DNA from 2 places in the Furfurilactobacillus curtus genome. Region 2 is predicted to be linked to the other one. Evidence: a T-box and tRNA genes for the amino acid it is inferred to sense, from the RefSeq annotation. Region 2 holds a T-box; the other holds one or more tRNA genes.
The links. A T-box is a leader RNA that pairs with one kind of tRNA and senses whether it is charged. The one in region 2 lies ahead of ACYQ0Y_RS03665 (valine--tRNA ligase), so its partner is inferred to be a tRNA-Val.
Positions count from the first base shown of each region.

Region 1: it has a tRNA-Val gene. The T-box ahead of ACYQ0Y_RS03665 (valine--tRNA ligase) is inferred to sense a tRNA for this amino acid. The anticodon was not compared.

Region 1 is NZ_BAAHXU010000001.1:604,271-612,005, forward strand. Features, by position in the region: gene ACYQ0Y_RS03085 (antibiotic biosynthesis monooxygenase family protein) at 61-564, shown strand; gene ACYQ0Y_RS03090 (FAD:protein FMN transferase) at 798-1,802, opposite strand; tRNA gene ACYQ0Y_RS03095 (tRNA-Met) at 2,012-2,085, opposite strand; tRNA gene ACYQ0Y_RS03100 (tRNA-Glu) at 2,103-2,175, opposite strand; tRNA gene ACYQ0Y_RS03105 (tRNA-Ser) at 2,212-2,299, opposite strand; tRNA gene ACYQ0Y_RS03110 (tRNA-Ile) at 2,309-2,382, opposite strand; tRNA gene ACYQ0Y_RS03115 (tRNA-Gly) at 2,384-2,457, opposite strand; tRNA gene ACYQ0Y_RS03120 (tRNA-Phe) at 2,473-2,545, opposite strand; tRNA gene ACYQ0Y_RS03125 (tRNA-Asp) at 2,550-2,623, opposite strand; tRNA gene ACYQ0Y_RS03130 (tRNA-Met) at 2,628-2,701, opposite strand; tRNA gene ACYQ0Y_RS03135 (tRNA-Ser) at 2,720-2,811, opposite strand; tRNA gene ACYQ0Y_RS03140 (tRNA-Ile) at 2,845-2,918, opposite strand; tRNA gene ACYQ0Y_RS03145 (tRNA-Met) at 2,939-3,012, opposite strand; tRNA gene ACYQ0Y_RS03150 (tRNA-Pro) at 3,043-3,116, opposite strand; tRNA gene ACYQ0Y_RS03155 (tRNA-Arg) at 3,142-3,215, opposite strand; tRNA gene ACYQ0Y_RS03160 (tRNA-Leu) at 3,222-3,307, opposite strand; tRNA gene ACYQ0Y_RS03165 (tRNA-Gly) at 3,325-3,396, opposite strand; tRNA gene ACYQ0Y_RS03170 (tRNA-Thr) at 3,418-3,490, opposite strand; tRNA gene ACYQ0Y_RS03175 (tRNA-Lys) at 3,525-3,597, opposite strand; tRNA gene ACYQ0Y_RS03180 (tRNA-Val) at 3,606-3,678, opposite strand; rRNA gene rrf (5S ribosomal RNA) at 3,684-3,800, opposite strand; rRNA gene ACYQ0Y_RS03190 (23S ribosomal RNA) at 3,864-6,782, opposite strand; tRNA gene ACYQ0Y_RS03195 (tRNA-Ala) at 6,929-7,001, opposite strand; tRNA gene ACYQ0Y_RS03200 (tRNA-Ile) at 7,024-7,097, opposite strand; rRNA gene ACYQ0Y_RS03205 (16S ribosomal RNA) at 7,173-7,735, opposite strand, start outside.
Region 2 is NZ_BAAHXU010000001.1:709,193-716,927, forward strand. Features, by position in the region: gene ACYQ0Y_RS03660 (bifunctional folylpolyglutamate synthase/dihydrofolate synthase) at 1-695, opposite strand, end outside; gene ACYQ0Y_RS03665 (valine--tRNA ligase) at 852-3,515, opposite strand; T-box leader at 3,577-3,793, opposite strand; gene tpx (thiol peroxidase) at 4,031-4,528, opposite strand; gene ACYQ0Y_RS03675 (glycoside hydrolase family 65 protein) at 4,772-7,024, opposite strand; gene ACYQ0Y_RS03680 (SLC45 family MFS transporter) at 7,070-7,735, opposite strand, start outside.

The sequences.
Region 1 (7,735 bases), 100 kb from region 2:
ATTTTGCAGAACAACCAGCAACTACCTATAATTAGGGTATCCAAAGATGGAGGTAGTCCCATGGCAAATGAAGTTACATTAGCATTTGGTACCAAACCAATTTTACAAAAGATTCAGGATTCCAATCCACAAAATCGCCTGATCTCACTATCGGAGACAAGTGGCGTTGCTCACCTTATGTTATTGGACTTGAGCGAACGACCAAATGTTTTTTCAAATCCGATTCGTTTTGAGATACTTGCCGATAAACAACCCGCAGCTGGTGACGCGAACGCCTTTTATTCATTCTTGAATTTGCAATTGGACGAAGATCACACAAAAATTTTACGCGCCAGCGTTGATCATTTTTTTGACCAACCCACCCCTCCTGGTTTACAACGCTTCCTGCTTTTACAAAATCGACGAGCCACCAGCGAATATGTCCTGTTATCGATTTGGGATCATGTCAACGCATACCATGAGTGGATCGCCAGCGACTCATTTAGTTCCTTTAAGCCATTCTATAAGCAGTCTCAGTATAATTTCCGTGAGACATCCTACAATACGATTAATTTAAATAAGTAACAAAAACGAGAGCGGGACATAAGTCGATAAGTGACGAGCTCTAAGGGCAAACTGCGAATGATGATGGTTTATTCATCATTTTAGGTTCGCTTTTAGGCGGAGTCGCTTGACTTATGTCCCGTATTTTGGCTAGTTATATTGGAAATGAAATTTAGATTTCAGTTTTGTTCTAGACTCTTTTTGACGTGTATCGCCAGCTTATTGAGTGAAGCTCACCAACAAGTCCACTGGCTTCACTGTGAATCTGTTTGATTAAGCTTCACGATTGCTGGATCAAGCCCAACAATTTCGACCTGATGCTGTTGGTTAACAAAAATTGCACCTAGGCAATCTGGATGCTCTTGCAACCAATTTTGTGGTGCTTTACCAGCAAAAAACAACCGGGTCGACTCAACCTCACCAATAATGGAATGACGACTGAAGACCGTCACCCCCGCCAAATCGGTTTCGAAAGGATAGCCTGTCTGAGAATCTAAAATATGATGGTAGTCATGTTGTCCAACTGTCAAATGGCGTTCGTAAATGCCAGAAGTCACCGCTGAACAAGCCGGTAAATTGACTGTAGCAAGTGGCTCTCCTCGACTGGCCCATGGGTTTTGAACCCCAATTCGCCAAGCACGATCAGTAGTATGGGGGGAAGCTCCCACAAACAATAAATTTCCACCTAAGTTAATCAATCCAGCTGAAATACCCACAGCCATCCACAAGTCTTTTATACGGTCCGCAATATAACCTTTAGCGATTGCTCCCAAATCAAGTTTCATGCCCACCTGTGACAAATAAACGGTCCGGTTGCCAGCATCTAAATGTATCTTCTGGGGATCAATTAGCGCCAAGGCGGCATCAATATCAGTTGGTGAAGGTCGATGGGCATCGGCAAAACCGATTTGCCATGATTTAACCAATGGGCCAATTGCGATATTAAAGCCACTCTTTTCTAAGCTCGCTTTTACGCCAAGCTCAATCAAGCGGTAAGTGCTGTCTGACACTTGGATAGGATACTTTCCAGCTGCCTGATTAATCGCCATAACCTCTGAGGTGTTTCGGTTCACGGTCAATTGGTCTTCGTAGTTAATGACTAATTCGTGGGCCTTCGTTAACCATTGACGTTGGTTGGCGCCAAAGATACTCAATTGAACATTCGTTCCCAGTGCATGAAACTGCTCATCTTGCCGATAGTCTGCCACCCCATCAATGGCTTGGGTTGGTCCCCAAGCTGACTGAATTCGTTTATCCATTAACGTTCGCCTCTCTCATAAACTGTTATTAGCAGTCATTAAAAGCACTAAAGACACAGAGCACAGCGAGCCGAATATGGCGAGCGTTAGCGGAGAACTTGAACGTTGGCAATTCGACCGAATGACAAGTCTCGACTAGGTCCCAGGCATCACATCACTAGCTGACGGAGCTCAACAAAAAAGCCTACCAAATAGGCAGGCTTTTATAATTGCGGGGGCTGGATTTGAACCAACGACCTTCGGGTTATGGGCCCGACGAGCTACCAGACTGCTCCACCCCGCGATAATATAAACTTAAAATGACCCCTACGGGATTCGAACCCATGTTACCGCCGTGAAAGGGCGGTGTCTTAAACCACTTGACCAAGGGGTCAACATTAATAAACTATCTAAAACTACCTACTACCAACGGAGAAGGAGAGATTCGAACTCTCGCGCCGCTTTCGCGACCTATACCCTTAGCAGGGGCACCTCTTCAGCCACTTGAGTACTTCCCCAAAACCAAGTGGGCACAAGTGGACTCGAACCACCGACCTCACGCTTATCAGGCGTGCGCTCTAACCAGCTGAGCTATGCGCCCATGGAGCGGGTGACGAGAATCGGACTCGCGACAGCAGCTTGGAAGGCTGCGGTTTTACCACTAAACTACACCCGCATAACATGGTTATAATGGCGCGGGACAGAATCGAACTGCCGACACATGGAGCTTCAATCCATTGCTCTACCGACTGAGCTACCGAGCCATAACGGTCCCAACGAGACTCGAACTCGTGATCTCCTGCGTGACAGGCAGGCGTCCTAACCAACTGGACCATGGGACCAAAATTGCGGGGGCTGGATTTGAACCAACGACCTTCGGGTTATGGGCCCGACGAGCTACCAGACTGCTCCACCCCGCGATAATAGTAAATGATGAAAGGAGGATAAGAGATTCGAACTCTTGCGTGGGCTTACACCCACCTGACGGTTTTCAAGACCGTTCCCTTCAGCCAGACTTGGGTAATCCTCCATATAATGTAATGATCATACGGCCACTTAATAGTGGACCTTGTAGGACTCGAACCTACGACCGGACGGTTATGAGCCGTCTGCTCTAACCAACTGAGCTAAAGGTCCAAGTTCACCATAAGTACCAATCGCGGCGGGGGGGATCGAACCCTCGACCTCCCGGGTATGAACCGGACGCTCTAGCCAGCTGAGCTACACCGCGATCATAAATAACTAACAAGCTATTTATAAATCGGGAAAACAGGATTCGAACCTGCGACCCCCTGGTCCCAAACCAGGTGCTCTACCAAGCTGAGCTATTTCCCGAAATACTACGCAGATTACTCTGCAATGCACCCAGTAGGAGTCGAACCTACAACCTTCTGATTCGTAGTCAGACACTCTATCCAGTTGCGCTATGGGTGCAAAAAGTGCCGAGGACCGGGATCGAACCGGTACGGTCATCACTGACCGCAGGATTTTAAGTCCTGTGCGTCTGCCAATTCCGCCACCCCGGCATTATAGAAATTGGCAAAGCGGAAGACGGGATTCGAACCCGCGACCCCCACCATGGCAAGGTGATGTTCTACCACTGAACTACTTCCGCATAAATATATAAATGGTACAATGCCGACTAGAGGATTCGAACCTCCGACCCCCTGTTTACAAGACAGATGCTCTGCCAACTGAGCTAAGTCGGCGTTAACCGAAAATTTCACTACCCTCTAAGGGCAATGAGCCGTGACAGTCTCGAACTGTCGACCCTCTGATTAAAAGTCAGATGCTCTACCAACTGAGCTAACGGCTCATCAAAAATGGAAGATACAGGGCTCGAACCTGTGACCCTCTGCTTGTAAGGCAGACGCTCTCCCAACTGAGCTAATCTTCCAAAATGCATGGCGACGACCTACCCTCGCAGGGAGCGATCCCCCAACTACTCTTGGCGCGACGAAGCTTAACTTCCGTGTTCGGCATGGGAACGGGTGTATCCTTCGTGCCATCATCACCACACTCTGAGGGTTACCCACTCAAAACTGAATCTGATTCTTTTTATCTTAACCGGACCACCACTTCGTGGTTAAGTCCTCGACCGATTAGTACTAGTCCGCTCCATGTGTCGCCACACTTCCACTTCTAGCCTATCTACCTCATCATCTCTGAGGGGTCTTACTTCCATATAGGAATGGGAAATCTCATCTCGAGGCGAGTTTCACACTTAGATGCTTTCAGCGTTTATCTCATCCATACATAGCTACCCAGCGATGCGCCTGGCGGCACAACTGGTACACCAGCGGTATGTCCATCCCGGTCCTCTCGTACTAAGGACAGCTCCTCTCAAATTTCCTGCGCCCGCGACGGATAGGGACCGAACTGTCTCACGACGTTCTGAACCCAGCTCGCGTACCGCTTTAATGGGCGAACAGCCCAACCCTTGGGACCGACTACAGCCCCAGGATGCGATGAGCCGACATCGAGGTGCCAAACCTCCCCGTCGATGTGGACTCTTGGGGGAGATGAGCCTGTTATCCCCAGGGTAGCTTTTATCCGTTGAGCGATGGCCCTTCCATACGGTACCACCGGATCACTAAGCCCGACTTTCGTCCCTGCTCGACCTGTCTGTCTCACAGTCAAGCTCCCTTGTGCCTTTACACTCTACAAATGATTTCCAACCATTTTGAGGGAACCTTTGGGCGCCTCCGTTACCTTTTAGGAGGCGACCGCCCCAGTCAAACTGCCTACCTGACACTGTCTCCCGCCACGCTAAGTGGCGCGGGTTAGAGTGGCCGTATAACAAGGGTAGTATCCCACCAACGCCTCCTTCGAGACTAGCGTCCCGAGCTCTACGGCTCCTACCTATCCTGTACAAGTTATACAGACACCCAATATCAAGCTACAGTAAAGCTCCATGGGGTCTTTCCGTCCTGTCGCGGGTAACCCGCATCTTCACGGGTAATATAATTTCACCGAGTCTCTCGTTGAGACAGTGCCCAGATCGTTACGCCTTTCATGCGGGTCGGAACTTACCCGACAAGGAATTTCGCTACCTTAGGACCGTTATAGTTACGGCCGCCGTTCACTGGGGCTTCAATTCTGAGCTTCGCTTACGCTAACCCATCCTTTTAACCTTCCAGCACTGGGCAGGCGTCAGCCCCTATACGTCATCTTACGATTTTGCAGAAACCTGTGTTTTTGATAAACAGTCGCCTGGGCCTTTTCACTGCGGCTGCACGTTAGTGCAGCACCCCTTATTCCGAAGTTACGGGGTCATTTTGCCGAGTTCCTTAACGAGAGTTCGCTCGCTCACCTGAGGATACTCTCCTCGACTACCTGTGTCGGTTTGCGGTACGGGTAATTAAACGCTCACTAGAAGCTTTTCTCGGCAGCGTGACATCAACGACTTCCCTACTAAATTCGGTCCTCATCACAGCTTGGTGTTAAGCTCATAAGCATTTAACTCATGAACCACCTTGCTGCTTGACCAGACATTTCCATCCGTCTGGATCGTTTAGCCTTCTGCGTCCCTCCATTGTTCAAACACGTTTAACTAGTACAGGAATCTCAACCTGTTAGCCATCGACTACGCCTCTCGGCCTCGCCTTAGGTCCCGACTAACCCTGGGTGGACGAGCCTTCCCCAGGAAACCTTAGTCATTCGGTGGATCAGATTCTCACTGATCTTTCGCTACTCATACCGGCATTCTCACTTCTATGCGCTCCACCAGTCCTCACGGTCTGACTTCTCCGCCCATAGAACGCTCTCCTATCGCGCCACTTACGTGGCACCCACAGTTTCGGTAATGTGCTTAGCCCCGGTACATTTTCGGCGCAGAATCACTCGACTAGTGAGCTATTACGCACTCTTTAAATGGTGGCTGCTTCTGAGCCAACATCCTAGTTGTCTGTGCAACTCCACATCCTTTTCCACTTAGCACATATTTTGGGACCTTAACTGGTGATCTGGGCTGTTCCCCTTTCGACGGTGGATCTTATCACTCATCGTCTGACTCCCGGATAACACATCAATGGCATTCGGAGTTTATCTGAATTCAGTAACCCATGACGGGCCCCTAGTTCAAACAGTGCTCTACCTCCATGATGCTCTAATCCGAGGCTAGCCCTAAAGCTATTTCGGAGAGAACCAGCTATCTCCAAGTTCGTTTGGAATTTCACCGCTACCCACACGTCATCCCAGCCTTTTTCAACAGACACGGGTTCGGTCCTCCGGTGCGTATTACCGCACTTTCAACCTGCACATGGGTAGGTCACCTGGTTTCGGGTCTACTTCAACATACTCAATCGCCCATTTCAGACTCGCTTTCGCTACGGCTCCGGTCTTTCCACCTTAACCTTGCATGCTAACGTAACTCGCCGGTTCATTCTACAAAAGGCACGCTATCACCCATTAACGGGCTCTAACTACTTGTAGGCACACGGTTTCAGGAACTATTTCACTCCCCTTCCGGGGTGCTTTTCACCTTTCCCTCACGGTACTGGTTCACTATCGGTCACTAGGGAGTATTTAGCCTTACGGGATGGTCCCCGCAAATTCCGACGGAATTTCACGTGCTCCGCCGTACTCAGGATCCTGAACTGAGGGACTTTGATTTCGTCTACGTGGCTCTCACACCCTATGGCGACGCTTCCCAACGTCTTCGACTATCAAGGTCCTTGGTAACTCAAATGTTCAGTCCTACAACCCCAAACTGCAAGCAGTCTGGTTTGGGCTCTTCCCCGTTCGCTCGCCGCTACTTAGGGAATCGATTTTTCTTTCTCTTCCTGTTGCTAATGAGATGTTTCAGTTCACAACGTCTACCTTCAACTAGAGTATGTATTCCCCTAGTGATAACCAGCGGTTAAACTGGCTGGGTTCCCCCATTCGGAAATCTCCGGATCAAAGCTTACTTACAGCTCCCCGAAGCATATCGGTGTTAGTCCCGTCCTTCATCGGCTCCTAGTGCCAAGGCATCCACCGTGCGCCCTTGTTAACTTAACCTAACAGTTCTAAAGAACTGCGGTTGTGAGTTTAGCGAATAACAATTACTTGTTAAAAAACTCAAAAAACGCGGTGTTCTCGGTTTTTAATAAAAAGAATCAAGATTCAGTTTTCAATGTGCAATCCTCGGTCACTGACGTGACCAATGGAGAATAACGGGATCGAACCGTTGACCCCCTGCTTGCAAAGCAGGTGCTCTCCCATCTGAGCTAATTCCCCATGTTGTCTTGTGATTTGTCGATGGGCACAAGTGGACTCGAACCACCGACCTCACGCTTATCAGGCGTGCGCTCTAACCAGCTGAGCTATGCGCCCAATCTCTTGAGAGTAAATCCCTCAAAACTGAACAACGTTTCCACTAATGTGTAAGGTTCCGATTTGTTTCCTTAGAAAGGAGGTGATCCAGCCGCAGGTTCTCCTACGGCTACCTTGTTACGACTTCACCCTAATCATCTGTCCCACCTTAGGCGGCTGGCTCCTAAAAGGTTACCCCACCGACTTTGGGTGTTACAAACTCTCATGGTGTGACGGGCGGTGTGTACAAGACCCGGGAACGTATTCACCGCGGCATGCTGATCCGCGATTACTAGCGATTCCGACTTCGTGTAGGCGAGTTGCAGCCTACAGTCCGAACTGAGAATGGCTTTAAGAGATTTGCTTGGCCTCGCGACTTCGCTGCTCGTTGTACCATCCATTGTAGCACGTGTGTAGCCCAGGACATAAGGGGCATGATGATTTGACGTCGTCCCCACCTTCCTCCGGTTTGTCACCGGCAGTCTCATTAGAGTGCCCAACTTAATGCTGGCAACTAATCATAAGGGTTGCGCTCGTTGCGGGACTTAACCCAACATCTCACGACACGAGCTGACGACAACCATGCACCACCTGTCTTTCCGTCCCCGAAGGGAACGTCTTATCTCTAAGATTAGCAGAAGATGTCAAGCCCTGGTAAG
Region 2 (7,735 bases):
ACAGTGGCAAAATCACGATTCATTGCTAACCAGGGAGTTCGTGTTTCCTGAAGAACCTGCTTAATTTGTGCTAGTGCAGCTTCGTTCGTGATGTTCCCTGTGATGAGGGGAACACCTGGCTTCGCGATACCGGCCTTATGCCACGCAATTTGTGCCAGCGTGTCACCGAGCATTTTCATATGATCTAACCCGATCGTCGTAATCACACTAACTAGTGGTGTGATCACATTAGTCGAGTCAAACCGGCCACCTAATCCTGCCTCCACTAACACAATATCTGCATGTCCTTCAGCAAAATAGAGCAACATCATCGCCGTTAATGTTTCAAATTCGGTTGGCCCACCATCGGGTAAGGTCGCATCTAACTTCGCTTCAATCGGCGCAATTTTTTGAACAAGCCTTAAAATGTCGGCGTCACTAATCGGTTGACCGTCAACACTAATGCGTTCGTTAAATTCAATTAAAAATGGCGACGTAAAGGTGCCTACCGTTAATCCATCAGCCGCCAATAGTCCACGTAAAAACGTCAAAGTCGAGCCTTTGCCATTTGTACCAGCGATATGGATCATTTTGACGTCTGTTTCCGGATGATCCAGGGCCGCTAACAGGGCTCGCATTCGCGTAAGCTCAGGTGATTTTTTGAATCGCGACCGGCCATGAATGTAGGCCACGGCTTCATCGTATGTTTCAATCATTAATATCCTCCTGGCAATCGATTACTTAAGATCCAGCGTGCCTACCAAATGTAACTATAAGTTATTTTGCTGACTTTTAAAACGAAAGACCCCTGGTCCCGAATTTTGGGAGATAGGGGTCCGTTACATTCGCATAACTCAGATAACCGTTAACATTTATTTAGCCTCTCGACTAGCCTTCACAGCGGAAAGTCGGCTGCTAGCCGCTGCCAATTTTTGTTGCCAATCCACTTGTTTGGCACGTTCTTGTTCAACCACTTCAACAGGCGCATTTTTGACAAAGCGCTCATTGCCTAGCTTCTTTTCAGAACGGTTCACCTCCTGCTGCAGACTCCCGACTTCTTTTTCCAGGCGAGCAATTTCGTCATCTAAGTTAATCAGTTCAGCAAGTGGCATATAAACTTCTGCATCTGTAATAATCGCTGACATGGCCAATTTTGGCGCGACGACATCTGCGCCAATTTTTAATTCTTGTGGGTGACAGAATCGGGCAACAAACTCTTCATTGTTAATCAACAAATCTTTCAAATCAGCACTGTTCGTTTTGATGAGCAAATCAACGGCACTACTCATTGGGGCATTAGCCTCCGCACGAATATTTCTAACCGCGCTAATCAGCTCAATTAATTTGCTCATATCTGTTTGAGCCTGATTATCTGCCAATTCATCATGCACGATTGGGTAATCGGCGATCATAATTGATTTGCCTTGGTGTGGCATCTCTTGCCACAAAGCCTCAGTAACAAATGGCATGATCGGATGCATTAATTTCAAGGTCTGATCCAACACATACCCCAGAACATTTTGCGTTGCTTGCTTAGCCGCCTCATCATTCCCGGATAGAACTTCTTTAGTCATTTCGATGTACCAATCACAAAAGTCGTTCCAAATGAAGTTATACAACGCGCGGCCCACTTCACCAAATTCATATTTATCAAATAATCGGTGGACATCGGCCGTCGTCTGATTGAGGCGATTTAAAATCCAGCGATCAGCCAAGTTCCACTCCGATTTTGGCGGCAGTTTAGGTGCTTCCATGTCCCCTAAATTCATAATGACATATCGGCTGGCGTTCCAAATCTTGTTGATAAAATTCCAAGCCGAATCAAGCTTCGTTGAATCGTACCGAACATCTTGTCCTGGCGTTGATCCCGTCGCTAAGAACCACCGCATTGCATCGACACCGTATTGATCAATGACATCCATTGGGTCAATCCCGTTACCAAGCGACTTACTCATCTTACGACCTTGTGAATCACGCATGAGCCCATGCATCAATACATCCTTAAACGGCCGATGACCCGTGAATTCAACTGACTGGAACATCATTCGTGAGACCCAGAAAAAGATGATATCATAACCAGTCACTAACGCATCCGTTGGGAAATAACGCTGAAAGTCAGGAGCTGATTCGTCAGGCCAACCCATTGTTGAAAAAGGCCACAGTGCTGAACTAAACCAGGTATCTAACACGTCCGGATCTTGTTCCCAATTTTCTGCATCCGTTGGTGCTTCCATCCCGACGTAAGTTTCGCCCGTTTGTTTATTATACCAAGCAGGAATCCGATGTCCCCACCATAGCTGTCGAGAAATGACCCAATCATGTACGTTTTCCATCCACTGTTCGTAGGTATCTTCAAAGCGTGCTGGCCAAAACGAAACCTTATCATCCGTCTTCTGATGTGCCAACGCCTGATCGGCCAGTGGTTTCATTTTGACAAACCATTGGGTTGATAAACGAGCCTCAACCTGTACACCAGTCCGCTCTGAATGTCCCACCGAGTGAGTAATGGGTTCGATGTTCAACATCCAATCACCGGCCTGCAGATCTTTGACAATTGCAATCCGCGCGTCGAATCGATCCATACCGTTGTATTTGCCGGCGTTTTCATTCATCGTTGCATCTTCGTTCATCGTATTGATTCGTTTTAGATCATGCCGATTCCCCACGAGAAAATCGTTAGGATCGTGAGCGGGCGTGATTTTAACCATCCCTGTACCAAATTCTGGATCAACGTACTCATCTGCAATAATCGGTATTTCTCGATCGACCAATGGCACCTTGACGTGTTTGCCGACTAAATTTTTGTACCGCTCATCGCTCGGGTGAACGGCCACAGCTACGTCACCAAACATGGTTTCCGGTCGGGTTGTGGCAATTTCAATATAATCTTTACCATCAAACGTGGCGCCATCCGTAAAGGGATATTTCACATGGTAAAAGGCCCCTTTATCATCCTCGTGAATAACTTCAATATCAGATAATGCCGTTCGCGCCTGCGGGTCCCAGTTGATAATATACTCACCACGATAAATCAGACCCTTTTCATACAGAGTAACAAAGACCTTTTTAACGGCTTCTGACAACCCATCGTCGAGGGTAAAACGTTCGCGGCTGTAGTCCATTGAAAGTCCCAGCTTAGCCCATTGCTTATGGATGGTCTTACCATATTCATCCTTCCAATCCCATACCTGTTGAATGAATTTATCGCGGCCTAGATCATACCGGGTTAGTCCCTGTTCACGTAATCGAGCCTCCACCTTAGCTTGGGTCGCAATGCCCGCATGGTCCATCCCTGGAACCCACAACGTGTCATAGCCTTCCATCCGCTTATATCGCACTAACATGTCCTGTAACGCTGTGTCCCATGCGTGGCCTAAGTGAAGCTTTCCCGTAACATTAGGCGGTGGTAGCACAATTGAATAGGGTTTTGCGGTCTGATCACCTGAGGGTTTAAACAGCCCTTCGTCCAGCCACTTTTGGTAGCGTCCCTCTTCTACCTGATTCGGATCATATTTAGTCGGTAAATCCTTTGCCATTTCATCATTCCCTTTCAATTCAGTCATTTTTAAAACCAAAATAAAAATCGCCCTAACACAACATTAGGACGATTAACTCGCGGTACCACCTAAATTGGGCCATAAATACCCCACTTAGCACGTGTAACGAACGTGAATCGACACCGCCTATCATCTTTTCACAGATATTGAGCAGCATTGCTTCCAAGTTACCTTCGTCATAACCAGGCTACCGACTTTCATCACCGTCGGCTTGCTGAAAGTCTGAATTATCCTACTCTCTCGGGCACCGCATTTACTGGTTTTTAATTTGTTTAATCATAAGCTGTTCATGACGATGCGTCAAGACCAACCTCACTGTGAAACAGGTGTCTGCCGATCGTCAGCGATAATGTCTTAAGTAAGCGGTAAGCCGTAATGGCGCGTATGGATGAAAAAAATCATCCGATAACAAGTGCAGACTATGCCATAAATTAGTTCTAACAACCCGCGTCCCTACCAAAAGGAGTCGTCATAACAAATTGAAGGCGGGACACTTACTGTTGGAACTGCGCTAACGCAGCAATGGCTCCTGCATAGTCTGGTTCATCACCAATATTGGCCACAATTTGCCGATAAACGACAGTTCCTTGTGCGTCCATAATGTAAACAGCCCGGGCCAAAACATCCAGATCAGGAATGAGTAACTTAGTCGCATAACCAAATGATTCTTCTTCATCAGAAAGGACTGTCAGGTTTTTAACCCCTTCAGCGGCACACCAGTCAGCTTGTTCAGCTGGGGTATTCTTAGAAATCGTTATGAACCGAATATCTGAATGTTGGTCAGCCTCAAGGTTAAACTTACGGGTTTGCGCGGAACATACAGGTGTATTTAAGTCAGGTACCACGCTAATCACCAGCGGTCGGCCAGTCAATTCGGCCATTTTAACCTTACTGTTATCGGCGTTAAACACTTTAAAGTGCGGTAATGGATCACCTACCGCTAATGGTTCGCCGATAAGTTGAACATTTACGTCATTTGCAACGATTTCCACAGAGACCACTCCATTTCTTTGTCATTATCAGTCATTAACAAATCTCACGAATCAAACGCCAATATTGAGTCGCTTTGCGCTTTATTCTAACCTATTTGACTGCTAAGTAAAGGAAATCGCCTAATTTCCCATCAAGAAGCACTTGGCGGAAGTTTGGCCCCGAATCATTCGCCAAGTAACACAAAAACATCGTCTCTCAGTTAGAAGACGATGCTTTGTCACTAAATTTCATAGCTCGCTATTTTAAGCAAGTTCAACTGGTCGATCGTGCACCATGATCGTTAATGGGTCACCGGTGATCAATTTAACCCGCGTATCGTTCTGATCTACGTGAACTTCGATTAACCGCCCACGGAACAATTGCCGGAAGGTATAACTAGTCCATTTCTTTGGCAAAAATGGTGCAAAGGATAATTGGTCGTGTTGAACCCGCATCCCCGCAAAGCCTTGGACAATAGCTAACCAGCTCCCAGTCATCGATGTAATGTGCAATCCATCCGCGGTATCATTATTGTAGTTATCTAAGTCTAACCGTGAGGTCCGTTCATACATTTCTACTGCCTTGTCTTCTTCGTGAAGGTCGGCTGCCAGAATGGAATGAATTGCCGCAGACAAGCTCGATTCATGAACCGTTAATGGTTCGTAGAAGTCAAAATTAGCTTTCTTTTGTTCTGGCGTAAAGTCTTCAATAAAGTCCCAAATCCCCTGCAAGACATCTCCCTGCTTGATGTAAGGAGACCGCAAGATTTTGTCCCAGGACCAGTGTTGGTTAATTGGCAGTTGATCTGCAGGAATAGCACTCACAGGTTCGATATCTTTATCCAAAAAGCCGTCGTGTTGCACGAAAATCCCTAACTCATCATCATGCGGCAGATACATCCGATCAACAATATCTTGCCAGTGCACCTTTTCGTCGCTGCCAACGTTAAGTTTAGCGGCCTGATCAGCGTCAACTTGCTCTAAAATCGCTAATGTATACCGCAAAGTCCACTGGGCCAAATAGTTGGTATACCAATTGTTATCCACGTTGTTTTCATACTCGTCTGGTCCAGTAACACCATGAATCATATATTGCTGGTTGCGTTTGGAAAAGTGTACCCGGTCGGCCCAAAAACGACTAATTGCAGTCAAAACTTCACTACCTTCGTGTTCAACGTAACTGGTATCACCGGTATAGCGTGTATAGTTGTAAATCGCAAAGGCGATGTCACCATTACGATGAATTTCTTCAAACGTAATCTCCCATTCATTATGCGATTCAATTCCATCAAACGTCACCATTGGATACAATGCGCCAGCAAGACCTTGCATCTTAGCATTATGAAAGGCACCATCCAGTTGCTGATAACGATACATCAGTAAGTTGCGGCTGACTGTGGCATCCGTAACCCCCAAGTAGACAGGGATCGCAAAAGCTTCGGTATCCCAATAGGTTGCGCCACCATATTTTTCACCAGTAAAGCCTTTTGGTCCGATATTTAACCGAGAATCTTCACCATAATAGGTCGAAAAAAGTTGGAATAGATTAAACCGAATGCCTTGTTGCGCAGCGACGTCCCCTTCGATAGTCACATCACTCTTTGACCAACGTTGCGCCCAAACAGCGACGTGAGCCTGCAATAGGTCGTCAAAACTAGTTTGACTAACTTGATCGCGTAACCGATGCATACCGGCAGTTAATGCAACTTGATCGTCATAGTCTCGTGATGAAACCACAATCACCCGTTTTTCTAACGTACCATTCTGCCCGGGTTCGAGTTGACCAGCAAAACCATTGACGACCTCATTTTCGGCAGCATCGATTGATGCTGCTGGCAAGGTTGCAGTATTGCTCATGGTCATGCCAACAGTAAATTGTGGGGTACCAAAGTCATTTGGCTTCGTCCGCGAAATGATTTCACCAGTTGTCGTGTCACCCGTCGTTGCCAAAACGTCCCAGAACCGCTCGTCATAATTGGCATCCTCGTTTTGAACATTAGCATCTAAAGCTGATGCAAAGGTAATATTAGTCGCAGTATGACCAACGTTTTTAGCGTTAACTCTGAGCACCACCAGTTCCTTTTGAGCCGCACTTACAAACCGTTCAAACGTTAAAGCAACTTTTGCATCACCTTTCGTCACAACGAACGAACGCGTCAATGTCGATCGTTGCATATCAAGGTCTAAGTCAAAATCACTAATCGTATCAGTGACCAAGTCCAATTTTTCCCCATTGATCAGCACATTGACTTTGATGAAATTAACCGCGTTGATCACTTTACCAAAGTAAGCTGGGTAGCCATTTTTCCACCAACCTACTCGAGTCTTATCCGGATACCAGACACCGCCAATATAAATACCTGGTAAGGTATCACCAGAATAATCTTCTTCAAAAAAGCCACGCAACCCCATATTGCCGTTGCCTAAACTGGTCATGGACTCCTGTAACCGTTTGTCCTCTGGGGCAAATTGATGTGTTACCACATGCCAAGGCTCAACTGCAAATGTTTGTTTCATAACACTAATCATCCTTTCAAAATCCAACTGACCAATGATCAGTTTTTATTCTGCATACGTTTCATGAACGATTCCAACCGATAGCGCACCGACAGCCATTAGAATACCTGAGACTAAGATCATGGTTGGCATTGAAGACCCTAGTAGTGGGAAGATACCAAAGCTAGCAACACTGGCCACGATTTGTGGCAAACAAATCGAGCCATTGAAGAGACCTAAATAAGTTCCCATGTTGGCTCCTGATAATGCATTGGTTAAAATCGTGAATGGGAATGCCATCATTGAAGCCCAAGCGATGCCAATTAAGATAAAGGATACGAACAGCATTCCTTGACTATGGATAAAGAAAACAGAGACAAAGCCAATCGCACCTAAACCCAGTCCTAATGAGTAAGCCTGCTTGTGTAAGTTATTTGGTACCCGAGAAATAACCAGTGACCAAATAACTGCAGCGATAGACTGTACCGCTGACATCACCCCAAACCAATTCCCAGCGGCCTGATAGCCAGCACTGGCTGGATTGATGGCTTGCCACACATTTTTAGCAATCGCGCCAGTCCCATAAGTCCACAAATATTGAAAGGCCATCCAGCAGAAGAATTGAACAACCGTGACCGTCCAGAAGACCCGCGGTGCTTTAGCCAGCAAATGAAACATGCCGCCGCCTTCTTTGTTCGCATTCACATCAATATTATGATAGCGAGCATACGT